Gemmatimonas phototrophica: one gene and its partners. The protein of the gene in region 1 binds, or shares a complex with, the protein of each later gene. Links are inferred from orthologs where the notes say so. Each region holds a gene or a part of one and is shown on either strand. Other genes may lie near its edges.

Region 1 (9,358 bases):
GGGCCGGCCAAGACGCCGAAGCTCCAGGCTCCGACGGACGGTAAGGTGAAGGTGACGCAGGTGCGGAGCGCGATCGGCCATTCGTGGCGGATGCGGGCAACGCTGGCGGCTCTCGGCCTTCGTCATCATCAGGCCAGCGTTGTGCAGCAGGATTCCGCCTCGCTGCGCGGCCAGCTCAAGAAGGTGCGTCACCTGGTTCAGGTGACGCCGGTGGAGGAGTAAGCGATGGCAGACAACGCACAGTCGGCTGAGAAGATCGGCCTGCACAACCTGTCGCCGGCGCCGGGCTCGCATCGCTCGCGTCGTCGTCTGGGCCGCGGCCCGGGCTCCGGCCTGGGCAAGACGTCCGGTAAGGGTCACAAAGGCTCCATGGCCCGCTCGGGTCATGGTGGTCCTGGTGGTGGCAAGCCGCATTTCGAAGGCGGTCAGATGCCGATCACGCGTCGTATTCCCAAGCGTGGTTTCACCAACCCGTTCCGTGAAGAGGCGCAGATCGTGCGCCTCCCCGACCTCGCGCAGGTGGCCGGGGACGAAGTGACGACCGAGACGCTCATCGCGGCGGGACTGATTCGTGCGGGCCAGGGCCCGGCGAAGCTGCTCGCCAACGGGGAAGTGTCGCGGGCGTTCACGGTGAAGGGCGTGAAGGTTAGCGCCTCCGCCAAGGCGAAGATCGAAGCGGCCGGCGGCCGCGTCGAAGGCTGACGGAGAGCATTCAGCGCATGGCAGAAGACAACAACGCGGCCGCCAACGCGGTCGCCAACATTTACCGGACGCCCGAGCTGTGGGCGAAGATCACCTTCACGTTCCTGTGCATGGTGATCTATCGCGTCGGCTCGCATATCACGGCCCCCGGGATCGATGTCCAGGCGCTGACGGACTATTTCACCCGCCAGCAGGGCGGTGGCCTTCTGGGCCTCTACGACATGTTCGTGGGTGGTGGTCTCTCACGCGCCACAGTATTCGCGCTCGGCATCATGCCCTACATCTCGGCGAGCATCTTCGTCCAGATTGCCGGGGCCGTGCTGCCGAACGTGGACAAGATGCAGAAGGACGAAGAGGGGCGGAAAAAGCTCACGCAGTACACCCGCTACCTCACCGTCGTGCTCGCGCTGATTCAGGCGTACGGTTTTGCGCTCTTCACCGCGTCGCTTCCGGCGGCGGTGTCGCGCCCGGGACCGTGGTTCACGATCCAGATGATGCTCTTCCTCACCGCTGGCGCGATTTTCGTCATGTGGCTGGGTGAGCAGATCACCGAGCGCGGCCTGGGCAATGGCGCGTCGCTGATCATCTTCTTCTCGATCGTCGAGCGCATGTGGCCGTCCATTTTCCAGTCCTTCAACTTCGTCACGACGGGCGCGATCTCGCCGCTGACGCTGGTGGTGCTGGGCTTGGTCATGGTGGCGGTGGTTGCGGGTGTGGTGGCCATTACGGTGGCCGCTCGCCGGGTGCTCATTCAGATTCCGCAGCGCACCATGGCTCGCGGACGTCAGCGTGAGGCCGCGCGCAACTTCATCCCGCTGCGCATCAACACGGCCGGCGTCATGCCGATCATCTTCGCCCAGTCGGTGATCGTCATTCCCGGTGCGCTGGCGCAGTTCAGCGGCAACGCGAAGCTGCAGGAGATTGCGGAGTACTTCAATCCGCAGGGGCCCAACCCGTGGCTCTATTTCATCCTGTCGGCTGTGCTCATCATGCTGTTCACGTACTTCTACACGTCCATCATCTTCAATCCGGTCGATTTGGCTGAGAACCTGAAGAAGCAGGGCGGGTTTGTGCCGGGCATCAAGCCGGGCGCGAAGACGGCGGAGTACATCGAGCAGGTCGTCGAGCGCATCACGTTGCCGGGCGCGATTTTCCTCACCGTTATCGCCTTGATGCCGATCGTCATTGCGCGTCTCGTGAACGTCCCCTTCGCCTTTGGTGGCACCTCGCTGCTGATCGTCGTTGGTGTGGCGCTCGATACGATGGCGCAAATGCAGCAGCACCTGCTGCTCCGCAAGTACGACGGTTTCATGAAGAAGGGTCGTGTGAAGTTCCGCGGCCGTCAGGCGACTCAGGGCGGCTTCTAAACTCTTCCAATGATCATCGTCCTGCTTGGTCCTCCAGGCGCGGGCAAGGGAACTCAAGGCGAGCGGCTAGCCGCTCGCCTTGACGTTCCCAAGGTCGCGACTGGCGATGTACTCCGCGCCGCGGTTCGAGACGGCACGCCGTTGGGCCTCGAGGCCAAGGCTGCCATGGATCGCGGCGATCTCGTGCCTGATGCCGTCATTATGGGCATCATGCGCGAAGCGCTGGCGTCTCCTACGGCCGCCAATGGCGCCATCCTCGATGGCGTCGTGCGCACCACGCCACAGGCACAGGGGCTTACGGATGCCCTGGCCGCCCTGGGGCGCAAAGTGGACGCTGTGCTGCTGTTCGAAATCGATGAAGACGAGCTGGTCCGTCGTCTCAGCGGACGGACGACCTGCGATGTGTGTCAGCGTCCGTTCTTTGGTCGTGAGCCCGGTGAGACGTGCTCAGAAGGCGGCCAGACCGGCACCCTGGTACGCCGCAAGGACGATGAGCCCGACGCGATCCGGAAACGCATGCAGGTGTATCGCGATCAGACGGCGCCGGTCATTGACTGGTACGCGTCGCATGGCGCCAACATGGTGCGCGTGGACGCCCTTGGCTCGCTCGAGGACGTCGAACAGCGCGTGCTGACGGCGCTCGGGATCGCGTGATGGCGATGGGCAATGCCGCACCGGCAACGCTCCTCAAGTCGCCGCGCGAAATTGAGATCATGGCGCGTGGCGGGGCTATTCTGCACGCCACGCTCATGCATGCCAAGGCGCATGTGCGCCCCGGCATCTCCACGATGGAGCTCGATCAGCTCGTAGAGAGCTTCATTCGCTCACATGCTGGTGCCGAACCTGCCTTCAAGGGGTTGTACGGCTTTCCGGGCAGTGCCTGTATCTCCATCAACGAGGAGATCGTGCACGGGATTCCGTCTCGCAAACGCATCTTGGTCGACGGTGATATCGTCACCGTGGATGTGGGCGTGAAGCTGGATGGCATGTTCACCGACGCGGCGATCACCGTGCCCGTTGGCACCATCGATGAGCTGACCCAGCGGTTGCTGGACGTCACCGAACGCTCCCTGGCCGCCGGGATTGCGGCGGCCGTGCCCGACAATCACGTTGGTGACATTGGCGCGGCGGTGCAGGCCGTGGTGGAGGCCGAAGGGTTTGGCGTCGTGCGCGAACTCGTGGGACACGGGGTGGGTTTCTCCCCGCACGAGGAGCTGCAGATCCCCAACTACGGCAAGCCGAAGCGCGGAAAGAAGCTCAGCGTCGGGCTCACCATTGCCATTGAGCCCATGGTGAATGTGGGCACGCCGAAGACGAAAACGCTGAGCGACAAGTGGACCGTGGTCACCGCCGACGGAAAGCGTTCGGCGCATTTTGAACACACGGTAGCCATAACCGAAGACGGCCCGCGTATTCTGACACTTCCCCAGGGTTGACCGCTCGCCGGAGTGGTTCTGTTCTGCCGCGCGCGGTAGAATTAAAGAATCCCACTCCCAAGGAGCTCTCAATGCGTCGTGCTGTCCTGCTCGCGGCCCTCATGTGTTCCGCCGCCCCCGCCGTTCGTCCGCTCACTGCGCAGGCCTCGCCCGTGGTGCTGGATCTGATCAAGGATGTGGAGGGCGTTGAGCAGAAATTCATTGGCCTGGCCAAGGTGACGCCCGCTGAAAAGCTGTCGTGGCGCCCGGCCCCCGGGGTCCGCTCCATTGGCGAAGTGCTGCTGCACGTAGCGTCGGACAATTATTTCATTCCCAGCGGATTCGGACACGCCATCCCGGCGACCACCGGCATCAAGGCGGGGGATTTCAAGTCGCTGACGGCGTACGAAACGCGGGCGCTCACGCGTGAACAGATCGTGGCCGAGCTCGAACAGAGCTTCGCCTATCTCAAGACGCAGATGGCAAAGACTACCGCCGCAAACGTCGGCGAGTCCGTGAGCATGTTCGGCATGAAGACCACGGCTCAAAGCATGTGGATTCTTGCGGCGACCCACCTGCATGAGCATCTCGGCCAGTCCATTGCCTATGCGCGGACCAACGGGATTGTGCCGCCCTGGAGCAAGTAACGCCGGCACGCCGGCGTGCTGTCAGCGCCGGTTTAGCGTCACCGCCACCGTGCTTTCCTTTCCGCATACCACGGAGACCGACCGCTCCACCGCGCGGTAGCCACTCACGGTGATGCGCACTTGGTAGGTGCCTTCCGCGAGTTCAAGCACGGTGCCGGTGGCTACGTCCACCAGCACCGTGCTTTTGTACGCTTCCCCTTCAATGCGCAGGGTGGCCTCGCCGCTGGAGGCTCCGGAAAAGGTCAGAGCCGCGCGACCGAGTCGGGCACCATCTTTGACACTGGCTTCACAGCCAACCATCGCGCTGGTGCCGGACACGGTGCGACCGGCGTCGCGTGCACTCCTCGCGCTCGAGCAGGCGCTCAGGGCGCACGCCAGCAGCAGAGGGAGCACCCGCGTGGGGCGACGGGCGGCGGCCAAACAATGAGACATCGAAAGCAGCATGCGTCGAGTGGGGGCAGGGGGTCAGGCGGGCATCATGGCGCGCTCTGCCGCGGCTTCGGCAATACGCGCGTGCATGGCGGCGGCATCCAGCATCTTGCGGGCTTCCGATGCCAGGGCCGCACCGCGGGCCGTGCCCTCCTCATCGAGTGAGACCACGTTGATGCGCACGTTGAGCACCGCACCTTTGCAGGCGGCTTCGGCCAGCAGTGCGGCCACGCACGCGTCACTGACGGCGTTGCTGTTCCCCCGTTCGGCCAGAGCGGCGGCCAGCGCTGCGACTTCCACCGCCGTGCGTGCCGTTTCGAGGGGCACTTCGGCGGCGCCAATGAGCGCTTCCCGAATGGCGGTGGCCCGTGCCTGTTGCTCTGGCTCGGAATCCTTTGGTAACTGATACGCGGCCCGCACCCCTTCGTAGGACTGAGCGTCCCGCTCCACCAGGGTGTTCAGCGTGCACCGCAAGGCACTGGCCTGCAGCGCGATCTGCTTCATCTCTATTTCTACACCCGCGTATTTCTTTCTTCCTACCGTCAGGCCGCTCACCATCTGGGCCAGCGCGGCCCCCAAGGCGCCGGCGTGGGCGGCCACACTGCCGCCTCCGGGTGTGGGGTCGGGGGAGGCCACGCGTGACATGAAGCCATCGATGGATTCACCGCCCGACATGACGTCGCGCACCTTGGTCTCGAGCAGCATGGCCTTGGAAAAGCCTCGCAACTGGATATGGCGGGCGCCTGCCTCCAGCATCACCCGCTCCGGGACCAACCCCACAATTTCACTCCAGGTGGGGACGACCCCGTAGGCGGCGGCCTCGGTCTTCACGTACTCAAACACGCGATGCAGCGGCGTCTTTTCCGTGTCCACCAGATTCATGGATACCTGCGCCTGTCCGTCCACTTCCATGCCCAGCCCTTTCACATACCGCAGCCCCCCGGAGGAGCCGCGAATGGCTTTGGCCACGTCCTTGGCCACGGGGAGGTTTGCCTTGTCGCCCAGATAGACGTTGTAGGCCACCAAAAACGGCCGCGCGCCAATGGCGGTGGCGCCTGCGGTGGGATGCAACTCCGCCCCTCCGAAATCGGGGTGCCGAGCAGGGTTGGAGCGTACCTCCTCGCGGAGCCCCTCAAATTCTCCTCGACGGACATCGGCGAGATTTTCGCGGGCCGGCGTGGCGGCGGCCCGTTCGTACAGATAGACCGGGATGCCCAGTTCGCGGTGCGCGCGTTCACCCAGTTCACGGGCGAGCGCAATGCAATCGTCCATGGTGGCGCCATCGAGCGGAATGAACGGCACCACGTCGGTGGCGCCGATGCGGGGGTGCTCCCCCTGATGCGCCGTGAGATCGATTCGGTCGCGCGCCACCCGCATGGCCGCCAGCGCCGCCGGCACGGCCGCGACGAGCGAGGCGACGAAGGTGATCACGGTCCGGTGATGCGACGGATCGCTGGACACGTCCAGCACATGGGCGCCGGCGGTGGTGGCGATGGCCTCGCGGATGGCCGCAATGACCACCGGATCTCGACCTTCAGAAAAATTGGGGACGCACTCGACGAGCGGCACGATAGGCGGGGTGGGAGTGTCGGTCAGCGCTGCGCCGGAAAGTTAGCGCGTCCGGTCGTTGAGGACATCAAGAAACCAGTCGTGCAGGACGCCATTTGACGCCACGATGGTCCCCCCAATGAGGCGGGCGTCGTTGCCGTCGAGATCCGTGACCCGGCCACCCGCTTCGCGCACCAGGAGCACACCGGCAGCAAGGTCCCAGGGGTTGAGCCAGAGCTCCCAGAAGGCGTCAAAGCGACCCCGGGCCACATCCGAGAGATCGAGCGCGGCCGAACCCGCGCGCCGCATACCGGAGACCACGGGCATGAGCCGCCGCATCATGCGCAGATATTCATCGGCCCGCGTGACGTCCTTGAAGGGAAATCCGGTGCCGATAAGGGCCCGGGCCGGGTCGGTGATGGTCGACACGTGGAGTGGCGAGTCGTCCACGAATGCGCCGCCCCCGAGGGTCGCATGACAACAGCCACCGCGGGCCACATCGTGCATCACGGCGGCCTGCGGTACGCCATCAAGGGCAATGCAGATGGACACCCCGTAGTTGGGGAAACCATGCAGGAAGTTGGTGGTCCCATCGAGCGGATCCACAATCGCGACCAGCCCGTCCTCCGGATTGGCGTCACTGCTGAGTTCTTCGCCCACGATGCGAATGCCGGGAATGCGGGCGAGCAACATGTCGCGAATGCGCTCTTCGGCGCCGAGATCGACATGGCTCACGAAGTCGGTCGCACTCTTGGCTTCCCATGCGACAGCGCGATGTGTGTGCGCTTCGTGGGTAATGAAGTCGGCGGCGGTCTGCGCGGCGGCTCTGGCAGCGTCGCGCCAGGCGAGGCGGTCGGGGGTTGGCATGGTGTGAAATTTGGTCACAGGGGTATGTGAACTGCAGATGGCCGTCTGCGCTCTGCTGTTTGTGATGCCACCGCACGCCGCTTACGTTACGCACATGGCTCGCATCTTCAGTGGCATCCAGCCTTCGGGCGAACTGCATATCGGCAATTATCTGGGCGCAGTGAAAAACTGGGTCCAGCTCCAGGCAACCTACCCCGGTGCCATCTACTGTGTCGTGGACTACCACGCCATTACCGGCAGCTATGACCCGGCCGTGCTGCGGGCGCGGCGGTGGGGGATGGCCAAGTCGCTGCTGGCGGCGGGTATTGATCCGGCGCAGGCTGTGCTGTTCATGCAGAGCGATGTGCCGGAGCACACCGAACTGTCGTGGATCTTCACGACCATCACGCCGCTCGGCGACCTGGAGCGGCAGACGCAGTTCAAGGACAAGTCGTCGAAGATGGAAAGCATTCCCGCCGGGCTGCTCATGTATCCGGTCTTGCAGAGCGCCGACATTCTGCTCTACCGTGCCGACAGCATTCCGGTGGGTGAGGATCAGATTCAGCATCTGGAGCTGGCGCGGGATACGGCGCGGAAGTTCAACGCGAAGTTTGGCGTGGAGTATTTCCCGGAGCCCAAGCCGCTACTCACGCCGACGCGCCGCATCATGGGGTTGGATGGCAACGCCAAGATGTCCAAGTCGCTTGGCAACACCATTGGATTGCTGGAAACCGACGAGGAGATCTGGCAGAAACTCCGGCCGGCCATGACCGATCCGCAGCGGGTGCGCAAAAGCGATCCGGGGCGTCCGGAGGTGTGCAACATTTATCAGCTGCACAAGGCGTTCAATGATGAAGCGACCGTCAGCAACGTGGCGCAGCAGTGCAGCACCGCCGGGTGGGGGTGCATGGACTGCAAGAAGGTGCTGCTGGAAGGCATGGTGCAGGAGCTGACCCCGATTCGTCGTCGCAGCGCCGAATTGGACGCCGAGCCACAGCGGGTGCTGGATGCGCTGGCCGATGGGGGGCGTGCGGCGCGTGGTATTGCGCAGCAGACCATTGCTGAAGTTCGCGACATCATGGGGCTGGGCTCTACGGGGCTGGCGGGCTGACCGGGCGTGGCGGCGCGGAGCGCGGGTGATACCCGCAGTCTGCGTGCCGACGCGTTGCCGGGTTGGGGCCGAATCGTCTGTACGGGGGAGCGAGTGGCCGTTCCCTTCCACCAGACCGTGACTGTGGCAATCGAACGTATCATCAAGGCAGCCGTCGAACGCGGAGCGTCCGACGTGCACATCAAGGCCGGCGACGTGGTCCGTGCACGTATCGACGGGCGCCTTGTGGTGCTGACGAAGCAGACGTTGACGGCCGAACAGACGCGCGCGATTGCGTTGCATCTGATGAGCAACGATGTGGATCGCGCCACGATTGATACACTGAAGGATTTTGATTGCTCGTGGGCCTCGGCGGGTGTGGGACGCTTTCGTGTGAACATTCTGCGACAGCGCGCTGCGCACTCCATTGTGATGCGCGTGATTCCCGAGCAGGTCCCAACCGTGCACACCTTGCGGTTGCCCCCGGTACTCACGCGCATTGCGCACACGGAGCGCGGCATGGTGCTGGTGACCGGCGTAACGGGCTCGGGCAAGTCGAGCACCATGGCGGCACTGGTGAATGAGATCAACGGGTCCTACGAAAAGCATATCCTGACGCTCGAAAACCCCATTGAATTCATTCACAACGACATCAAGAGCTCGGTCACGCAGCGTGAGGTCGGCATTGATACGGATACGTTCCGCATGGGGTTGCGGGCGGCGCTTCGTCAGGATCCCGATGTCATTCTGATTGGCGAAATGCGTGATGCGGAAACGATTGACACGGCCATGAAAGCGGCCGAGACGGGGCACTTGCTCATCTCCACGCTGCACACGCCGGATGCGGTGACCACGGTAATGCGTATCGTGGCCATGTTTCCGCCGGAAGAGCAGCTGGTGGTGCGCATGCGTCTCGCCGAGTCGCTGCATGCGGTGGTGTCGCAGCGTCTGTTGCCGCGCAAGAGCGGGCAGGGACGTGTGGTGGCGGCCGAGGTCATGGTGGTCACGAGTACGATTCGTGATCTCATTGCGGAAGGGCGCATTGCCGAAATCCGCGACTACATCGCGGACGGCTCCCAGTACGGAATGCAGACCTTCGATCAGCATCTCACGGAGCTGGTGCAGTCCGGCGAGATCGAGTTTGAAGTGGCGAAGGGCGCCGCGACCAATCCGGCCGACTTCGAGTTGGCGTTCCGCATGGGGCGCAACCGCAAGACACCGGCGATCGGGCAGCTGGCCAAGCCGATAGCCCCTCCGCATCCGGCGGCAGCACGGCCAGTGGCGCCCGCCGCGCCGACGGCAGGCCTGGGGAGC
Region 2 (9,304 bases), 930 kb from region 1 along the record:
AGGCCATCTTTCTGGGGGAGCTCGGTCTCGGCGGCGAGGTGCGACCGGTGTCGCAGGTGGAACGCCGCCTGGCCGAAGCCGCCAAGCTCGGCATGACCACGGCGTACCTGTCGGATCGGGCGTTGCCACGCCGGGCGCCCGGCGACATGCGGTTGATCGGGGTGCGTACGCTGACCGAGGTGTTGCAACGCACGGTCGGCAAGGATGCCGCGTGAACCTTTCTGGAGTGGCCCATGAGTGACCACGTATCTGACGGGGAGGCCGACACGCACGGCGTGCCCCCCTTATCATCACCTCGTCGTATCATCCCGCCGCCGGTCATTGCCTCGCGGGGGGAAAGCGGGCGCACCGACCCTACGGTCGTCCGCGATGTGGGCGTCGTGATCGTGGCGGGGGGCTCTGGCTCCCGTACGGGTAGCACCGAACTGAAGCAGTTCCGGTGGGTCTCCGGCAAACCGGCGTTGTTGCACAGTGTGCAGGCGTTCATGGCGCGCACTGACGTGGCCGTTGTGGTCGTGGTGTTACCCAAGGCATACGCCGCCGATCCGCCACCCTGGCTCTTTCAGTGTGACGTGGATCGATTACTCGTGTCCGTGGGTGGGCGGGAACGCCACGAGAGCGTCGTCAACGGGCTCGAGGATCTGCCGGAGGAGGTCACGGTTGCCGTCGTGCACGATGCCGCGCGGCCATTGGTCACGGATGCCACGATCGATCGGGTGATAGCGGAGGCGCGCAAGGGCCACGGCGCGGTGGCGGCATTACCGGTCGTTGACACGCTCAAGGAAGTCGATGAGCACGGGCGCATCGTACGCACGGTTGACCGGACCCATTTGTGGCGCGCGCAAACGCCGCAGGCCTTCCCGCGCGTCATGCTCGAAGAGGCGCACGTGGCGGCCCGTCGCGATAGCATCGGGGCCACTGATGATGCGGCGCTGTGCGAACGACTGGGCTTTCCGGTGGTCGTGGTCCGTGGGAGTGAGCGCGGCATGAAGATCACCGAGGAGGCGGACTTTGCGCGCGCCGATGCCCTCAGCCTCCTGGTGGAGTAGCACGTGCCGCATCAGGGGCAGTCGGGGCAGATGACGGTGCCGTTCTGGTCGCCAGTGGAAATTGAAGCGGCGCTTCGAGAGACCATCCACCACCTGAGTGTGCGGCGTGTGCTCGCCTATCCCACGGAGACGGTGTACGGTTTTGGTACGGCGGTGGATCACGAATCAGTGGAAGCCTTGGTGCGCATGAAGGGCCGGCCGCCAGGCAAGCCGTTTTTGCTGCTGATTGGCAACCCGCAGCAGATTGCACGGCTTGATCTGCATCTGCCCACGTATGGCGCCGATCTCGCGGCCCGCTTCTGGCCCGGTCCGCTGACACTGGTGTTGCGGGGCGGCGAGGGGCGGGTTCCGGCTCGGCTTCGCGGTCCTGAAGGCGGAGTCGCTGTGCGCTTTACCCCTCACCCGGGGCTGCAACGACTGCTACAGGCATACGGTGAACCTATTACCAGCACCAGTGCGAACCGTCCCGGGATACCACCAGCGATGGTAGCATCGGAGATTGTTGACCAATGGCCTGACGAAATCCGGCGCGGGCTCCTGCACGTGCTGGACGGTGGCCGCCTTGACCCGTCCAAACCGTCCACAGTCGTGGACTGTACAGGACGACGCGCCCGGGTCATTCGCCCTGGTGTCCTGTCCGCGTCGCAACTGCGCGCGGTTGTCCCGGACCTACTCGGAGATACCTGATGCATTTGCTGTTTGTCTGCACCGGGAATACCTGCCGGAGCCCACTCGCCGAAACGATTGCACGACGCATGATCGCCGACCGCCATCTGGCCGGGATCACGGTCAGCAGTGCGGGGACGAGTGCGTGGCCGGATTCATCGGCCTCTGACGGCGCGTTGCTGGTATCGCTCGAGCATGGCACGGATATCACCGGACATCGGGCGCGACCGCTGTCTCCGGACATTGTCGCGAGCGCCGACGTCATCCTGGCCATGGGCCCGCACCATCTGGAGCGGGCGGAAGCCATGGGCGGGGCCGGACGAGCGTTCCTGCTCACTGCCTTTACCGGTGGCGAGGGGCGTGCCGTCAGTGATCCGTTTGGCGGTGACCTTGATGTGTATCGAGACACGTATCGGGAGCTCGAACAGGAAATCGCTTCCGTTCTCGAGAAGCTGGCTGGCCAGCGCCCGGGCTGAGCACCACGATGCGTCTACCTCGGGCCACGAGACCGCCGGACGGCCTGGTCCTTCTTGGACAGCCAGTGGCGCAGTCATTGTCGCCGCTGTTTCAGAACGCGGCACTGCGCGCGGTGGGACGCGACCTGCTGTACACCGCGCGCGAGGTGACCGCGGTCGATATTCCCCTTGTGCTTGAGGCGTGCCTCCAGAGCAACACCGGTGGCAACGTCACGATGCCGCACAAGCGAGTGGTCTACGAGGCTGCCGCGCAGCGTACGGCGAGCGCGGAGCGAACGGGGGCGGTCAATACGTTTTGGTGGGAGCAGCAAGCCCTTGTGGGACACAACACCGACGTGGATGGGATCAAGGCAACGATCCGGGCACTGTGCGCTGAAGGGATTCACGGAGACGTGGTGGTGTTGGGCGCCGGGGGCGCGGCGGCGGCCGTGCTGGTCGCGATCAGCGAATTACCTGATGCCGTTCACGGTCGCATACACGTCGTCGCGCGTTCGGTGCACAACGCCGACGTCCTGAGTTCCCGTACCGGCGTGCCGGCGGTGTCACAACCGTCCTCTGACGCGGTGCACTGGTCTTCGGTGCAGCTGGTCATCAATGCGACCCCTTTGGGGATGCGCGTCAATGATCCGCTGCCGCTCGATGTCGCCGTGCTCTCAGCGCAGAGCGCTCTGTTCGATCTGGTGTATCGCCGGGAGGGAACCGCGCTGGTACAGGCGGCGCGTGCTCGTGGCCTGCGCGCAGAGGACGGCTTGCGGATGTTGGTGGAGCAGGGCGCCAGTGCGTTCGAGTGCTGGTTCAATACTCCAGCCCCGCGGGGGGCCATGTGGCAATCGCTTGGCCACGCGATGCCCCCGGCACACGAACCGCGCGCGTGAGTGGAACGGCAGTCGGTAGACGCCAGCGCTGATCTGGTGAACGGTCATCGGATGTCCCGCCTCTTGCCCGTGGCTCGTGCACTGGCCCATGGCGCGCTCGATTTCCTGTTGCCGGGCGCGTGTGTGTTGTGTCGTTCTCCCCATCGACCGGATGTCGATGGCATCGTTTGTGCTCCCTGCATGGCCAGATTGGTGCCGTTTTCCTACCCGCTCTGTGACCGATGCGGGCATCCTCGCTTGTCGCTGACCCTTCCGTTGCCTGGCGAGCGCCCCTCAGGTGCCGCCAAGCCGCTTGGGGCTGGCACGACCCTTCCACCCTGTCGGTGGTGTCCCCGGCTGGACCCGGCGCTCCGGGCCGTCCGGTCGGTGGCACGCATGGATAGCGGTACCGGCGGCGATCTGGTGCACGCGCTCAAGTACCAGGGGTGGACACGTGCGGCCGTCCCCATGGCACGTCGGATGGCCCGTCTCGATTGGCCGCAGGATGTCCGGGAGGAGCGGGCGGCCATAATTCCCATCCCGCTGTCCGCCGCGCGCGAACGCGAGCGTGGCTATAATCAGGCGGCTCTGCTGGGCGGCAGGTTGGCGCCGTTCTGGCGCGTGCCCGTCTGGTCCGACGTGCTGGTGCGTGTGCGCGATACGTCATCGCAGGTCCGGTTGACACCTTCGGAGCGCGCAAGCAACGTTGCACAGGCGTTTGTCGTGCCAGTGCAGTTTCAGGAACGACTTCGTGGCCAGCACGTGGTGCTGGTGGACGATGTCATTACCACCGCCGCGACGGTGAACGCCGCTGTCCAGGCGCTCATGCGTGGCGGCGCTCGCATCATCAGTTGTGTGACCTTCGGTCGGGCGCCAGATCCCGGCGACCGTACCGCTCCTGACTCAGACTTCACCCGGAACTGACTCGAATGGGTATACGTGTTGGCATCAACGGCTTCGGCCGTATCGGCCGCCAGGTCCTTCGTGCCGCGAAACAGCAAGGCGTGGCCGACATCGACTTCGTAGCCATCAACGATCTCACGGACACCGCGACGCTGGCGCACCTGTTCAAGTATGACTCGGTGCATGGCAAGTTCGACGGCGAAGTTGGCCACGAAACGGATGCCATTACCGTGGACGGTGATCGTATCCAGATCCTCGCGGAGCGCGATCCCGCGAAGTTGCCGTGGAAGGATCTGGGCGTGGATATCGTGCTGGAGAGCACGGGCCGCTTCACCAAGGCGTCCGACGCGCGGAAGCACATCGAAGGCGGCGCCAAGAAGGTCATCATCTCGGCCCCGGCCACCGATGAGGACATCACCATCGTGATGGGGGTGAACAGCGACAAGTACGACAACGCGTCGCACCATATCATCTCGAATGCGTCCTGCACGACCAACTGCCTCGTCCCGATGGTCAAGGTCATCCGGGACAACTTCGGCTTCGTGCATGGCTCGATGGTCACGATTCACAGCTACACCAACGATCAGAGCATTCTCGATCTGCCGCACAAGGATCTGCGACGCGCCCGCGCGGCGGCCGTGTCCATGATTCCCACCACGACGGGAGCTGCCAAAGCGACCTCGTTGGTCATTCCCGAGGTCAAGGGAAAGATTGACGGTATCGCCGTCCGCGTGCCCACGCCTGACGTGTCGCTCACCGACCTGACCTGCATTGTCGAGCGCCCGGTGACCCGCGACGAAGTCAACGCAGTGTTCAAGGCGGCCTCCGAGAGCACGCTCGAAGGCGTGCTGGGATACAGCGACGAACCGCTGGTCTCGGTGGACTACATCGGCAACCCGATGTCCTGCACCCTCGACTCGGGCAGCACCATCGTGATCAACGGCACCATGGTGAAGATCTCCGGCTGGTACGACAACGAATGGGGCTACTCGTCGCGTTGCGTCGATCTGCTCCGCTTCGTTGGCTCGCGTCTCTGAGTTATCCCCGGTGTTGGCCCCGACCGAAACCGGTTGGGGCGGCGCCAGCAGTACGCCCAGGTCGCAGACGAGAGCTGGTAGTTCTCGCTGCGACCTTTGTGCAGGTTCTGCTCTCAGCGCGCGATGGCCATCTTGGTCGCGCGCCATCCCGAACTGCTCCCGATGAATACCAAGACCATTCGCGACCTGACCGCGGCCGAGATCCAGGGCAAACGCGCCCTGGTACGCGTCGACTTCAACGTTCCCCTCGATGAGCAGGGAGCGGTGGCCGATGACACCCGGGTCACGGCGGCGCTGCCGACGATCAACGCGTTGCGTGATGGAGGCGCCTCAGTCGTCCTCCTTGCCCATTTCGGTCGCCCCAAGGGCGCGCCAGAGGCGAAGTACTCGCTCGCGCCCGTCGCGGCGCGGCTCAAGCAATTGCTGTCGTGCCCTGTGCACTTTCTCGACGTCACCGTCGGCGAGCGGGCGGTGGAGGCAACGCAGAATCTGGCGCCCGGCGACGTGCTGCTGCTGGAGAACACGCGCTTTCTTTCTGGCGAAGAGAAGAACGACGAAGCGTTGTCCTACCAGTTGGCGCAGCTGGGCGACTTTTATGTGAACGATGCGTTTGGCGCGGCCCATCGCGCCCATGCCAGCACGGCAGGGGTGGCGAAGTTCTGTCGTCCGGCCGTCGCCGGTCTGCTCATGGAGAAGGAGCTGGCGTACCTCGGCGGAGCGCTGGCCCATCCCGAGCGCCCCTTTGTGGCCATCCTGGGCGGTTCCAAGATTTCGGGGAAGATCGATGTGGTGGAAGCGTTGTTGCCGAAGGTGGACAAGCTGCTGATCGGCGGCGCCATGGCCTGCACGTTTTTCAAGGCGATGGGCTTCGAAACGGGGAACTCTCTGGTGGAGCCTGATCGCCTCGACATGGCGAAGGATCTGCTCTCACGTGCCGGGGATAAGCTGGTCCTTCCTGTCGATGCCACGATCGCGCCGGCCATGGATGCCGGTGCGCAGGCATCGGCCGTCGGGCGTGATGCCATCCCGGCCGGACAGGCCATGTTTGACATCGGCCCGGAGAGCACGGCGTTGTATCGCGAGTTGGTCGAGAGCGCGCGAACCGTGCTTTGGAACGGTCCCATGGGCGTCTTCGAAAAGCCGCCATTTGATGCCGGCACGCGCGGCGTCGCTGAGGCGATGGCCATCGCCACCGGAAAAGGCGCCACCACGATCATTGGCGGCGGCGACAGTGCCGCCGCAGTGGCCGAGGCGGGGCTCGAATCACAGATGTCGCACGTGTCCACCGGAGGCGGCGCATCGCTGGAATTTCTGGAAGGCAAAGATTTGCCTGGGGTCAGCGCGCTCGACGCGCGCTGATCACCGCTCATTCACTCGGATCCCGACATGCATCTCAAGCCCGTTATCGCGGCCAACTGGAAACTCAATCACACGCCAACGGACGCGAAGGCCTTCTTTCAGCGTTTCCTGGCGCAGGTACCAAAGCTGAACGAACGGACGCTGGTGTTTTTTCCCTCCGCCATCACGTTGACGACGGTCATGGATGCGCTGCGTGACCGTCCGGAGGTTTGGGTAGGTGTGCAGAATGTCCACACGGAAGTGCAGGGCGCGTTCACGGGTGAAAACTCCGTGCTGATGGCGCGGGATGTTGGGGCGCGTGTGGTGCTGGTTGGACACTCTGAGCGCCGACATGTGTTCGGGGAGACCGATGCCATGACGACCCGGAAGATGGCACTTATTGCCCAGGGGCGGCTCACTCCCATGCTGTGCGTCGGGGAAACACTTGAAGAGCGAGAAGCGGGGCGGACGGCTGAAGTCGTCGAACGCCAATTGAGCGCAGGGCTTGCAGAGCTGGATGACGTGCAGGTGGGCGCGATCATGCTGGCATATGAGCCGGTCTGGGCGATTGGGACGGGGCGCACGGCCACGCCAGACGACGCCAGCGAGATTCACGGGGTACTCCGCCGGGCGCTGGTTTCCCGCGTAGGAGAAAAGGCGGCCGCCGGCATTCCCATTCTCTACGGGGGATCCGTAAACCGCGGGAACGCCTCGCAGCTTCTGGCGGCCCCCGACGTGGACGGGCTGTTGGTGGGCGGAGCCTCCCTCGACGCCGACAGTTGGGCGAGCATCGTCCGGGCCTGAGTCCGGGCGATCTGTCCCATCTGACCCAACCTGCTGCCTGCCAAGCACTTGTCTTGGGGCGGGCAGCAGGTGATTTTCAGAGGCTAGGGTTGTACCCCGGCCTTATTCCTCACGGCACTCCGTCTCCGCGACATGTACACGTTTCTGCTGACACTGCTCATTCTCGACGCCATCGTTCTTGCGGCGGCGGTCCTTCTCCAGTCGGGCAAGGGCGGCGGTCTTGCGGCCAGCTTCGGCGGCGCGAGCTCCTCGTCGGACTCGATCATGGGTTCGCGACAGGCCGGCAATCTGCTCACGAAGGCGTCCTGGTGGTGCGGCGGAATCTTCCTTGGTCTGGCGTTCATTCTGCAGATCATGTCCAGCCGCTCGGTCGCACCGAAGTCGGTGCTGGATAAGCTGGCCGCTCCGGCCACCGCGCCGTCGGCGCCAAGCACCGGCAGCGGCACCGCAGCGCCGGCCGCTCCTCTTACCCAGCAGGCTGCCCCGGCCACACCGGCGGCGCCCGACAAGAAGTAAGGCGGCCGGTGCACACGCTGCCGCCCAAGGGGTTCCTCCTCCTCGAGGATGGAACCCTTTTTCACGGTCGACTGGTGGGGCCAACCCTGCCGACCGTAGCCGAAGTGGTCTTTACCACGAACATGACCGGGTATCAGGAGGTCTTCACCGATCCGTCCTACAACGGACAGATCGTGGTGCTGACCGCTCCCCAGATTGGCAACTACGGGATCAATCTTGAGGATCCCGAGTCCGCCCGCCCTCAGGTAGCCGGTGTGGTCGTACGCGAGCTTTCGCCGACCTATTCCAACTGGCGGGCCACGGGTGGCCTGCGAGAGTGGCTTGAACAGGCAAGCGTTCCGGTGCTTACCGAAGTAGACACCCGTCGTCTCACCCGGCACCTCCGCAGTGTCGGGGTGATGAAGGGGGTGATCGGCGTCGGCGAAACGCCAACACGTGAGGCGCTCGCGGTGCTCGAGAGCTGCCCCAGCATGGAAGGGCTCGATCTGGCGACTGTGGTGTCCACCCGCGAGCCATACAGCTGGGGGAAGCCGGACGCGCCGTACCATGTCGTTGCCTACGACTTTGGGATCAAGCGCAACATTCTGCGGCTCTTCGAGGACCATGGGGTGCGCGTCACCGTCGTGCCATCGGACACGTCGGCCGATGCCGTGCTCGCCATGAACCCTGATGGCGTGTTCCTGTCCAACGGACCGGGAGATCCGGCGGCCGTCATGTATGCGCCTGCCGCCATTCGCCAGATTGCCGAGCAGAACGTACCGATGTTCGGCATTTGCCTCGGGCACCAGCTCCTCGGGCTGACCTTTGGTGGCCACACGGCCAAAATGCCGTTTGGGCATCGCGGTGGAAATCAGCCGGTGAAGGATCTCGCCACGGGACAGGTGCTGATCACCTCCCAGAACCATGGTTTTGCGGTCGTGGGATCTCCGGACGGGGTGGATGGTGCCCCGGAGCTGGCCGTGACCCACATCAATCTCAACGATGGCACGGTGGAAGGGCTACGGCATACCCGGCTCCCGATCTTTGCGGTGCAGTATCACCCTGAGGCGGCTCCTGGCCCACACGATGCGGTCCCCCTGTTCGACCAGTTTCTCGTAGCCTTGAGAAATCGTCGTGGGTGAGATGGCCCAAACGCTTGACTGATAAGCACTAAGGCCATACGTTCGCTTCGTGGGCACCGAGCCGTTGCTTGGTGCCCACAGCGTTTCTGCTCCGAAACTTTTCGCCCGCCACATGACCAAAGCCGATCTGGTCGAGAACGTCACGGCTCGTATTGCCCGGACCGCCGGACCGACCATCTCCAAAAAAGACTGCGCGCGCGTTGTTGATGCGTTCTTGGACGCCATCAAAGAGGCGCTGCAGGAGCAGAAAAACATTGAAGTCCGTGGCTTCGGTACCTTCAAGATCCGTCAGCGAAAGACGCGTATGGCCCGAAACCCCCGGACCGGGTCGCCTGTCGAGGTGTCAGCGCGCCCGGTCCCGGTGTTCAAGCCGAGCAAGGAGCTCCGCGCCATGGTTGCCGGCATCGAGGCGCACCTGCTTGACGACGACGACGACTACGGCGACTCGGACAGCTGAGCGGGTACGGCAGTGACCCGCAAACGCGCCTCCAGTTGCCTGGAATCAGGTACTGGGGGCGTTTTGTATGGTCAACGGAATGG
Region 3 (10,309 bases), 1.2 Mb from region 1 along the record:
TGGATTCGGACACGAAGGCTACTATCGAAACGTGGTGGCGGTGCTGCGCGGTCGCGCCACGCCGGATACGGACGGTCGAGCCGGTCGCAAATCGCTCGAGCTCATTCTCGGCATCTACGAGTCAGCGAAGACAGGGCGCGATGTGCCCCTGCCGCTGCGCGTGAACATCTGATTGGCAGGGTTCCCATGGCCGTACCACTTCTCGATCTCAAAGCCCAGCACGCGACCATCCGCGACGACGTCGTCGCCGCACTCATGGCGGTCGTCGATCAGCAGGCCTTCATCCTGGGCGATCCGGTTGGGCAGCTGGAGTGCAGCGTGGCCGGACTGTCCCAGGTCAAGTTCGCCATCGGCTGCGCCAACGGTACGGACGCCATCCTGCTGGCCTTGCGGGCATTGGGGGTCGGTCAGGGCGATGAGGTGATCACCACACCGTTCACCTTTTTCGCTACCGGAGGCGCCATTCATAACGCGGGCGCCCGTCCGGTGTTCGTGGATATCGATCCGCGCACCTACAACATCGAGCCCGCCAATGTCACGCCGGCCATCACGGCCCGGACGAAGGCGGTCATTGCGGTCGATTTGTTCGGGCAAATGGCGGCCATTGAGCAGGTGAAGGCCGCCGCCAAGGGGCTCCCCGTTATCGAGGACGCGGCCCAGTCCATCGGGGCCAGCCGAATGGTTGATGGGCGGAAGGTCATGGCCGGGGAGGCCGCCGCCATTGGCACCTTCAGCTTCTTCCCCTCGAAGAATCTGGGCGGGTATGGCGACGGCGGCATGATGGTCACGCAGGATGAGGGGCTCTTTGAGGCGCTCATGAAGCTGCGGACCCATGGAAGCCGTCGCACGTACTACCACGAAATCGTTGGATACAACAGCCGCCTTGATGCCCTGCAGGCCGCCGTACTGCGCGCCAAGCTGCCCCATCTGGAGTCGTGGAGTGCCGCCCGTCGCCGTAATGCGTCCTATTACGACGCGGCCTTCGCGGATGTCCCCGAAGTGGGAACGCCATTCGTCGATCCGGCCAACACCTCGATCTACAACCAGTACACCATTCGTGTGGGTCAGCGGGACGCGCTACAGGCTCACCTTAAAGAACAGGGAATTGGGTCCAACGTGTACTATCCCTTACCGCTGCATCTGCAGCCGTGCTTTGCCTATCTCGGCTATAACGAGGGGCAGTGTCCGGAAGCCGAGCGCGCGGCGCGGGAAGTCCTGTCGCTCCCGGTGTTCCCCGAACTCACCACCGCACAGCTGGACGAGGTCATCGCTGCTGTGCGAGGCTTCTTCGGCCGTTAAGAGTCCACTGAAATGACTGACACAGTATCCATGAAGGACCAGCTGCTCACCCGGATCTCGGATCGCTCCGCCGTCATCGGGGTGATCGGCCTCGGCTACGTGGGCCTCCCGCTGGCCATGGAATTCGTGCAGGCGGGCTTTACGGTCATTGGCTACGACGTGAGTCAGCGGGTGGTGGACCTGCTCATGGCCGGGCAGTCGCACATTCAGGATATTGCCGGCGACACGGTGCAGGCGGCGGTGGCGCAGGGGCGGTTTGTGGCCACGACGCAGGAAGATCGGCTGCGGGAGTGCGAGGCCATCTCCATTGCGGTGCCCACGCCGCTCTCCAAGACGCGGGACCCGGACATGGCCTTTGTGCTGAGCGCGGCGGACGCGATCGCGCGGCAGGCCCATCCGGGGCTGTGCGTGGTGCTGGAGAGCACCACGTACCCGGGCACCACGCGGGAACTGCTGCAGCCCCGCCTGGAAGCCCAGGGGCTCACGGTGGGGCGCGACATCTTCGTGGCGTTCAGCCCCGAGCGGGTCGACCCGGGCAACCCGGTCTACCACACCAAGAACACTCCCAAGGTGGTGGGCGGCATTACGCCGGCCTGTGTGGAGGTGGCCACGGCGCTATACCAGAGCTGCATCGACACCGTGGTGCCGGTCAGCTCGCCGGAAGCGGCGGAGCTGGTGAAGCTGCTGGAAAACACCTTCCGGGCCGTGAATATCGGGCTGGTGAACGAAATCGCGATTGTGTGTGACAAACTGGGGGTGAACGTCTGGGAAGTCATCGACGCCGCTGCCACCAAGCCCTTCGGGTTCATGAAGTTCACCCCGGGCCCCGGCATTGGCGGGCACTGCATTCCGCTCGACCCCCACTATCTCGCCTGGAAGATGCGCACGCTGAACTACAAGACGCGCTTCATCGACCTCGCCAGCGAGATCAATTCGCACATGCCGGAGTGGGTGGTCCAGAAGGTGGCAGATGCGCTCAACGAGGTGCGGAAGGCCGTACGCGGGAGCCGTCTCCTGGTCCTTGGCGTGGCCTACAAGCGCGATATTGATGATGTGCGGGAAAGCCCGGCCCTCGACGTGATTCGGCTGCTGGAAGAGCGTGGAGCCCACGTAGAGTTCCACGATCCGTTCGTGCACGAGTTCCGCGAGGACGGGCATGTCCGGAAGGGGGTGGAGCTCAGCGATGAGATGTTGCGCTGGGCTGACGCGGTCGTGGTCATCACCGATCACAAGGCGGTGGACTACCAGCGGGTCGTGGATCACGCTACCCTCGTAGTGGATACGCGGAACGTCACGGCCGGACTGGCCGCGGGACGGGCGCGTATCATTCCGTTGGCCTCCGGGCCGGCGTCGCGCGCTGTTTCCTGATCGTTCCTGCCGTCGCGAACCTGCGCCGCATTCCCCGGGTACCTACTGCCGCATGAGTCATCTTCCGAACCGCGTTGAATTCCGCTTGCTGGTGCTGCTCGCTGTCGCGACAGCACTGGCAGGGTGTGGGCGCGGGTTCCAGCCACGCGACTTCGCGACCCCCGAGGCGCTCTTCCAAGCCTCGCTGCTCGAGTTTCAGCAGAAGAAGTGGGATAACGCGCAACTCGGATTTGAGCGGCTCACCAGTGATCTGTCGTCCCGTGATCCGCTTTTGGCGCCGGCCTTCTTCTATCTCGCCCTCACGCACGAGCGCAAGCAGGAATACCTGCTGGCCGCCCAGGCGTTTGAGCGGGTGACCGATGGCTTCCCCGACGACACGCTGGCGCCCACGGCTATGCTGGGCACCGGTCGCGCCTACCAGTCGCTCTGGCGGCGGCCGTCACTCGACCCGGAACAGGGGCAGAAGGCGGCCTCCATTCTTCGGGCGCTCTTGTCGTCGTATCCCGATGCCAAGGAAACCGAAGACGCCAAGCGGCGCATCACCCAGCTTGAGGAGTGGTTCGCGCAAAAGGACTACCTCACGGCCGTGCACTATATCAAAGTGCGGCCGGTGGTCGATGGCGCGATCATTTACCTGAAGGACATTGTCACGACGTACCCCACGACCAAGGCCGCACGCCTGTCGTGGCTCCGCCTCCATGAGCTGTACACCAAGATCCGCTGGAAGGAAGATGCCGCGGAAACGTGCTCAGCCATGTGGAAGGCGTATCCTGGAGATGCGGACGTCAAGGTGGCCTGTGGAGTGGCCGCCACTGATACGGCGACCGCTACCAGGGTGCCGCCTGAGGCCGTGACGTCGCCGGTGGCGTATGCCAGACCGGCGCCTCGCGTGTCCCGATAATCCACCACCCCGCGTCCGTGCGCATCGGCCTGTTTGGCGGCAGCTTTGACCCGCCGCATGTGGGCCATCTACTCATCGCACAGGATGCCATTGATGCGCTGCAGCTGGATCTCCTCCTGGTGATCCCGGCCGCGCAGCAACCGCTCAAAGGGGCCGGGCAGACGGACGCCGCGCATCGGCTGGCCATGGTCCGCGCCTGCTTTGAGGGAGTTCCCAAGGTGGTGGTGGACCCCGTGGAAATCACGCGGGGCGGGTTATCTTACATGGTTGACACCGTGGAGAATGTGCGAGAGCGTTGGCCGCTCGCCGAACTTCACCTCTTGGTTGGGAGCGACGTGGTTCCCACGTTCTCCCGCTGGAAGGAACCGGAACGGTTGCTTGGTCTGGTACGACTGGTCGTACTCTATCGGGACACTGCCGGGGCCGTCCCGCCTCACCCGGAGATTCACGGCGGTGTGCGCGCGCAAGGGCTCGCCACGCGCCGGGTGGATGTGTCGTCAACCGAAATCAGGGCACGGGTACGGGACCATCGCTCCATTCGGGGCTTTGTGTCGGAGTCCGTGGCGTCGTATATCGCATCCACCGGGTTGTATCTCGAGAATTCCCGGATGCCGGAGCGCGCGGAGACCTGAACGCCGGAAGGCGTCCGGGCGCCGCGAGACGGTGTCCTCGTCTTTCTGGTAAAGAGGTCCGCATGCTGAAGGGTTTGATCAGTAAGGTGTTTGGAACGCGACACGAGCGCGAGCGGAAGCGTGTCCAGCCAATCCTCGATGAGATTCACCAGATCGAAGCGCGATTGGCCACGTTGTCGGACGCCGAGATCCAGGGGCAGACCGCGAAGTTCCGTGGTATCCTGGCCGAACGGACCGGGCCCATTGACGCCCGCATCCAGGAGCTCAAGGCGGCCAAGCACGACACCGCCGATGCCGCCGAGCGGGAGCGCATCGATGGCGAATTGCAGGGGGCGGACGGGCGCGGCGGCGTGGAAGCCGAACTTCGCACCGCCATCGCCGAAACGCTGGACGAACTGCTTCCCGAAGCGTTTGCCACGGTGCGCGAAGCCTGCCGCCGACTCAAGGGATCGCCGGTGTCGGTCATCGGTCACGAGATCACCTGGGATATGGTCCCGTACGATGTGCAGCTCATCGGGGGCATTCAGTTGCACCTGGGCCGCATCGCCGAAATGGCCACGGGTGAAGGCAAGACGCTGGTGGCCACGCTGCCGCTGTACCTCAATGCCCTCCCTGGTCGGGGTTCGCACCTGGTCACGGTCAACAACTACCTGGCCCGCCGCGACTCGCAGTGGATGGGGCACCTCTACACCTGGCTGGGGCTGACCGTTGGCTGTCTCGACGACACCGAGCCCGGGTCGTGGGAACGGCGTGCGGTCTATGCCGCCGACATCACATACGGGACCAACAACGAATTCGGGTTTGATTACCTGCGCGACAACATGGTCGTGTCATTGGAGCAGCGGGTGCAGCGTCCGCACATTTTCGCGCTCGTGGACGAGGTGGACTCGGTCCTGATTGACGAAGCCCGGACGCCGCTCATCATCTCGGGACCGGTGGGCAACGAGAGTGATGGACAGTATGCGGAGTTCAACACCTCGGTCGAGCGCCTGGTACGCAAGCAGAACGAACTGGTGAATCAGCTCGTGGCCGATGGCGAGCGGGCTCTTGAAGCCAAGGACACCGATACTGCGGCGCTCGAGTTCTACAAGGCGCAGATGGGTGGCCCGAAGAACAAGCGGCTCATGAAGGTGCTCCAGGAGCCGGGCGTGAAGCAGCTGGTGCAGCGCGTTGAGCTCGATGTCATTGCCGACAAGAAGCTCCCCGTGAGCAAGCGGTCCTTCAAGGACATGGAGGACAACCTCCTGTTCGTGCTCGACGAGAAGGGACACACGGTGCACCTCACGGAGAAGGGGCTGGATTGGCTCTCGCCCGATCACCCGGACACCTTCGTGCTCCCCGATATCGCGCTGTTGATCGGGCAGATCGATCGCGACATGGACCTCTCTGCCGCGGAGCGTCTCGAGCGCCGCAACACCGTGGAGCGGGAGTACGCCACCAAGAGCGAGCGACTGAACATCATTCATCAGCTGCTGCGGGCGCATGCCTTGTACGAGAAAGACGTCAACTACGTCGTGCAGGACGGGCAGGTGTTGATCGTGGATGAATTCACCGGCCGCACCATGCCGGGACGTCGCTGGAGCGAGGGGTTGCACCAGGCGGTGGAAGCCAAGGAACGGGTGCAGGTGAAGGGGGAAACGCAGACCCTCGCCACCATCACCATCCAGAACTACTTCCGCATGTACGAGAAGCTGGCCGGCATGACCGGTACCGCGGAAACGGAAGAGGCGGAGTTCCACACCATTTACGGGCTGGAAGTGTCGGTGATCCCGACCAACCGTCCCATTCAGCGCGATGACCGGCAGGATCTGGTCTTCAAGACACGGCGCGAAAAGTACAACGCCATCGTCGAGGAAACTCGGCGCTTGCATGAGCTGGGGTTCCCGGTACTGGTCGGAACCGCCAGCGTGGAGGCGTCGGAAACGCTGTCACGACTCATGACACGCGCTGGCATGAAGCACGCCGTGCTGAACGCCAAGTATCACCAGCGCGAAGCGGAGATTGTCTCGGAGGCGGGACGCCCAGGCGCCATCATGATCGCCACCAACATGGCGGGCCGTGGAACGGACATCAAACTGTCCGAAGGGGTCCGGGAGGCGAAGGCGTCCCGCATCACCGATCCTGATGGCAAGGAGATCGATATCACCGAAATCGGTGGCCTGCACATTGTGGGTTCCGAACGGCATGAATCGCGGCGCATCGACCGGCAGTTGCGCGGACGCTCCGGACGTCAGGGCGATCCGGGAGCCTCGCAGTTCTTCCTGTCACTCGAAGATGATTTGATGCGGCTCTTCGGGTCGGAGCGCATTGCCAAACTGATGGATCGCATGGGAGCGCAGGACGGTGAGGTGTTGACGCACCCGCTCATTACGCGGTCCATCGAGCAGGCACAGAAGCGCGTGGAGTTGCAGAACTTTCAGTCGCGCAAGCGGCTGCTGGAGTATGACGACGTCATGAACCAGCAGCGTGAGGTTATCTACTCGCTGCGTGCGTTTGCGCTGGAGGGTGGAGAGGAGCTCAAGGGCGAAGCCATCAAGATGCTTGAGCGCGGCGTACAGCGGCGTGTGGAGCAGGCGCTGGCCACGTTCGACAAGCAGGAGGATTGGGACTTCGAGTACGTGCAGCAGGATCTGCTGATGCATTACATGCTGCAGGTCCCGGCGTTCGCGGAGCATCCGCCGGCAACGCTCGAGGAAGCGCAGGCGCTGGCGGTGGAGGCCGTGCATGCGGCATTCGCGCTCAAGGTGGAGAGTCTCAATCAGGTGACGGACGAATCCGGCAACGGCTTCGCGGATCGTCTGTTGTCGCTGGTGACGCTCAATGTGATCGACGAGAAGTGGAAGGATCACCTCTACGATCTCGATCAGTTGCGCGCCTCCATTCACTATCGGTCCTGGGGCCAGAAAGATCCGCTCGTCGAATACAAGCAGGATGCGTACACGATGTTCGTGGACCTCATGCACGATGTGGCGAACTCGTTCACCGAGCGGTTCCTCAAGGCGCAGCTGGTGTTTGAGCCGTCGCCCACGGAGGCGTTCGAGCCGCCGCCAATGCCGGCGGAGTTCATGCGGGAGGAGGTGGGGCGCCCCACGAAGCGGTTCAACGCGTTGGGGATCCTCGAGGATATCCCGCTCGACGAGCTCATGGCGGTGGAGCAGGGGGAGGCGGACGAGGACGACATTATTGACGCCGACCAGGGCGAGCACGACGCGCCGGTTCGGACGGTGGCGCACAGCGTCCCCCAGGTGGTTGGTGCGGGCCCCGTGCGCTCGCTGGGGGAGGCGGCGGGCGCCGGGTTGCCGGCGGGATGGGAACAGACGCCGCGCAACAATGCCTGTCCGTGCGGGTCCGGGAAGAAGTTCAAGAAGTGTCACGGGGCGCACTTGTAGGATGTGCACTCGTTCCGGGGGCAGGTGACCGGAGACACGGGAGGAAACGGCGGGCCGCTTCGCAGAGGAGCGGCCCGCCGTGTTTGGTACGGGGGGCGTTGGGATTGAGACAATCGCGGGGAAAGTTGTGACCCCCTGTTGACATCGCCATCCCAATGTGCTTTAATCCCCGACCCGCCTACAGCGTCGCGGTTGTTGTGCACTCGCTCAGCGAGTCCGGCACCGGCAAGACGGTTGTGGCAGGGGGTCTGATGAGTGGTACTGATTCAGGCCGTCGCTCGCTGGGTTTCGCGAGTGCGAGTGCGCTCCCCGCGCGCCGATCCTTCGATCTTCAAAAAAGATCAAAATAGTGATCGCGAGAGGGGTTGACGCCAAGCAAACACAAGGTTATTAATTGGATCTGCCGCCGAAACGGTGGCACGCCAAAAAGATGTAAGTCAAACGGAAAAAACAAACAGCCCCCGGGGGGGATCCGAAGATCTCCCCACGGGGGCTGCTCAAGGGTGCCGGCGACGGCCTACTCTCCCGCGAGCTCTCGCCCGGAGTACCATCGGCGCTATCAGGCTTAACGACCGTGTTCGGGATGGGAACGGGTGTGGCCCTGACGCTCTAGTCGCCAGCGAATCGTGCACGCAAGTGTTGCGCGGATTCGACAAACGGGGTGGTGTGATCGTAGGGGATCGGTCGCCTTTCGGGCGAGGCCGATCCATGACAAGCGTGTGCTCTGCGGAATTCCTGTGCCCCACTTGGGAAACCCCAAGGGGGTAAGTCAAGCCACACGGGCGATTAGGACAGCTGCGCTCGGAACGTCTCGCGACGCTTCCACGTGCTGCCTATCGACGGAGTCGTCTCCTCCGGCCCTTCAGGGAGCTCAAGGCTCCAGGGAGAATTCATCTTGGGGGGCGCTTCCCACTTAGATGCGTTCAGCGGTTATCGCCACCGATCATCGCTACCCGGCGGTGCCACTGGCGTGACAGCCGGGACACGAGCGGATCGTCCGACTCGGTCCTCTCGTACTAAAGTCCGCTCCCCTCAATTCTCCAACGCCCACGACGGATACAGACCGAACTGTCTCACGACGTTCTGAACCCAGCTCATGTGCCACTTTAACCGGCGAACAGCCGGACCCTTGGGACCTTCTCCAGCCCCAGGATGTGACAAGCCGACATCGAGGTGCCAAACCGCGCCGTCGATATGAACTCTCGGGCGCGATAAGCCTGTTATCCCCAGCGTACCTTTTATCCGTTGCGCGATAGCCGATCCACACCGGGCTACCGGATCACTACGGCCGACTTTCGTCTCGGCTCGACCCGTCGGTCTCGCCGTCAGGCTGGCTTCTGCCGTTACACTCTATAAGCGCGATTACCGACCGCGCTGAGCCAACCTTCGCGCGCCTCCGTTACTCTTTCGGAGGCGACCGCCCCAGTCAAACTGCCCACCTGCCACGGTCCCGGATCGGGTTTGCCGACCGCGGTGAGGCGTTCACACAGCACAGGGTGGTATTTCACTGATGCCTCCCCGAAAGCTAGCGCCTCCGGCTCAACGGCTCCCACCTATGCTACACAGTCCTATGCAAACGCCAATGACAAGCTACAGTAAAGGTGCATGGGGTCTTTTTGTCCTGTCGCGGGGACTCGGAATCCTCACCGAGACTGCTATTTCGCCGAGCGCGTGGTCGAGACAGTGCCCAAGTCGTTACGCCATTCGTGCAGGTCGGAACTTACCCGACAAGGAATTTCGCTACCTTAGGACCGTTATAGTTACGGCCGCCGTTTACCGGGGCTTCGGCTCAAAGCTTCGGGCTTGCGCCCTAACCTCTCCCCTTAACCTTCCGGCACCGGGCAGGCGTCAGTGCGTATACGGCGCCTTACGCGGCTTGGCACGCACCTGTGTTTTTGCTAAACAGTCGCTTGGGCCGATTCTCTGCGGCCTGCTCGAGCGACCAGCGCGAAGCTGGCTACCAAAGCAGGCATCCCTTCTTCCGAAGTTACGGGATCATTATGCCGAGTTCCTTGACCACGTTTCACTCGTTCACCTGAGGCTACTCGCCTTGCCCACCTGTGTCGGTTTGCGGTACGGACATCTCATACCCTCCCCAGTCCGCTTTTCTTGCCTGCTGACTCCACACGACTTGGCTCGGAGTTGCCCCCTTGCCTCGTACTCAGGTCTCGGCTTGCGCCTACGCCCTTGAACGACCATCCACAAAGTCGCTCGCGCTTCGTTCCAGGGTCCCGGACTGCTTCAACGGATATAAGATGGGGCCGGAATCTTGACCGGCTATCCATCGACTACGCCTCTGGGGCCTCGCCTTAGGGTCCGCCTCACCCTGCGCTGATTGCCATGGCGCAGGAATCCTTGGGCTTACGGTGTGCGGGGTTCTCACCCGCATTTGCGCGTACTTAATCCGGCATCCTCACTTCCCGTCGCTCCATGGGTTGGTTTCCACCCCCACTTCAACGCACCGGGAACGCTCCCCTACCCCTCATACAAAGTATGAAGACCAAGCTTCGGCGGGCTGCTTAATCCCGACCATTCTCGGCGCCATCACGCTGGACTGGTGAGCTATTACGCACTCTTTCAAGGAATGGCTGCTTCTAAGCCAACCTCCCAGTTGTCTCTGCACGACGACATCCTTCGCTATACTCAGCAGCCACTTCGGGGCCTTAGCTGTGGTTCTGGGTTCTTTCCCTCTCGCCGCTGGACATTATCGCTCAGCGACT

The links.
Region 2: secY (region 1) and secG share a complex: the UniProt entries of both Escherichia coli proteins name them as parts of the sec protein translocase complex. The link is inferred for Gemmatimonas phototrophica from one-to-one orthologs.
Region 3: the proteins of secY (region 1) and secA are in contact, whole or in part, in a crystal structure (PDB 3DIN), measured with the Thermotoga maritima proteins. The link is inferred for Gemmatimonas phototrophica from one-to-one orthologs. Residues at the interface, in WP_004081795.1 of Thermotoga maritima: Glu108, Gly109, Glu110, Glu111, Ala236, Glu237, Arg238, Arg239, Ile240, Thr241, Ile242, Gln243, Tyr244, Ala245, Arg246, Arg247, Val248, Thr249, Gly250, Arg251, Arg252, Val253, Tyr254, Gly256, Ala257, Ser258, Thr259, Tyr260, Leu261, Pro262; in WP_004082002.1 of Thermotoga maritima: Glu261, Ala262, Arg263, Lys300, Ala301, Arg302, Thr303, Ile304, Ile305, Leu323, Tyr324, Asp325, Pro326, Val329, Ser330, Tyr333, Ile336, Lys340, Phe345, Val349, Glu363, Phe364, Tyr374, Ser375, Gly376, Gly377, Glu393, Ile395, Thr482, Ser483.

What each region holds. Positions count from the first base shown.
Region 1 is NZ_CP011454.1:1,255,400-1,264,757, forward strand. The notes cover bases 1-2,894. They hold secY (preprotein translocase subunit SecY), read left to right. Parts: upstream 1-719; coding sequence 720-2,069; downstream 2,070-2,894. Other genes in these bases: rpmD (50S ribosomal protein L30), read left to right, coding at 46-222; rplO (50S ribosomal protein L15), read left to right, coding at 256-702; GEMMAAP_RS05260 (adenylate kinase), read left to right, coding at 2,079-2,723; map (type I methionyl aminopeptidase), read left to right, coding at 2,723-2,894. In the rest of the region: more of map, read left to right, coding at 2,895-3,505; GEMMAAP_RS05270 (DinB family protein), read left to right, coding at 3,577-4,131; GEMMAAP_RS05275 (PEGA domain-containing protein), read right to left, coding at 4,153-4,563; ftcD (glutamate formimidoyltransferase), read right to left, coding at 4,597-6,129; GEMMAAP_RS05285 (inositol monophosphatase family protein), read right to left, coding at 6,172-6,975; trpS (tryptophan--tRNA ligase), read left to right, coding at 7,070-8,065; GEMMAAP_RS05295 (type IV pilus twitching motility protein PilT), read left to right, coding at 8,189-9,358. UniProt on the Escherichia coli protein: The central subunit of the protein translocation channel SecYEG. Consists of two halves formed by TMs 1-5 and 6-10.
Region 2 is NZ_CP011454.1:2,181,388-2,190,691, reverse strand. The notes cover bases 6,112-8,951. They hold secG (preprotein translocase subunit SecG), read left to right. Parts: upstream 6,112-7,259; coding sequence 7,260-7,643; downstream 7,644-8,951. Other genes in these bases: GEMMAAP_RS09175 (HU family DNA-binding protein), read left to right, coding at 8,814-8,951; carA (glutamine-hydrolyzing carbamoyl-phosphate synthase small subunit), read left to right, coding at 7,652-8,764; tpiA (triose-phosphate isomerase), read left to right, coding at 6,372-7,127; GEMMAAP_RS09195 (phosphoglycerate kinase), read left to right, coding at 6,112-6,344. Outside these bases: DNA repair protein RadA, read left to right, coding at 1-215; ispD (2-C-methyl-D-erythritol 4-phosphate cytidylyltransferase), read left to right, coding at 234-1,049; GEMMAAP_RS09220 (L-threonylcarbamoyladenylate synthase), read left to right, coding at 1,053-1,736; GEMMAAP_RS09215 (low molecular weight protein arginine phosphatase), read left to right, coding at 1,736-2,191; GEMMAAP_RS09210 (shikimate dehydrogenase family protein), read left to right, coding at 2,200-3,066; GEMMAAP_RS19985 (ComF family protein), read left to right, coding at 3,304-3,969; gap (type I glyceraldehyde-3-phosphate dehydrogenase), read left to right, coding at 3,975-4,985; more of GEMMAAP_RS09195, read left to right, coding at 5,148-6,111; more of GEMMAAP_RS09175, read left to right, coding at 8,952-9,221. UniProt on the Escherichia coli protein: Subunit of the protein translocation channel SecYEG. Overexpression of some hybrid proteins has been thought to jam the protein secretion apparatus resulting in cell death; while this may be true it also results in FtsH-mediated degradation of SecY.
Region 3 is NZ_CP011454.1:2,424,437-2,434,745, reverse strand. The notes cover bases 3,945-7,789. They hold secA (preprotein translocase subunit SecA), read left to right. Parts: upstream 3,945-4,262; coding sequence 4,263-7,589; downstream 7,590-7,789. Other genes in these bases: nadD (nicotinate (nicotinamide) nucleotide adenylyltransferase), read left to right, coding at 3,945-4,200. Also shown: GEMMAAP_RS10325 (Gfo/Idh/MocA family protein), read left to right, coding at 1-172; GEMMAAP_RS10320 (DegT/DnrJ/EryC1/StrS family aminotransferase), read left to right, coding at 187-1,299; GEMMAAP_RS10315 (nucleotide sugar dehydrogenase), read left to right, coding at 1,312-2,667; GEMMAAP_RS10310 (outer membrane protein assembly factor BamD), read left to right, coding at 2,720-3,568; more of nadD, read left to right, coding at 3,586-3,944. UniProt on the Escherichia coli protein: Required for protein export, interacts with the SecYEG preprotein conducting channel.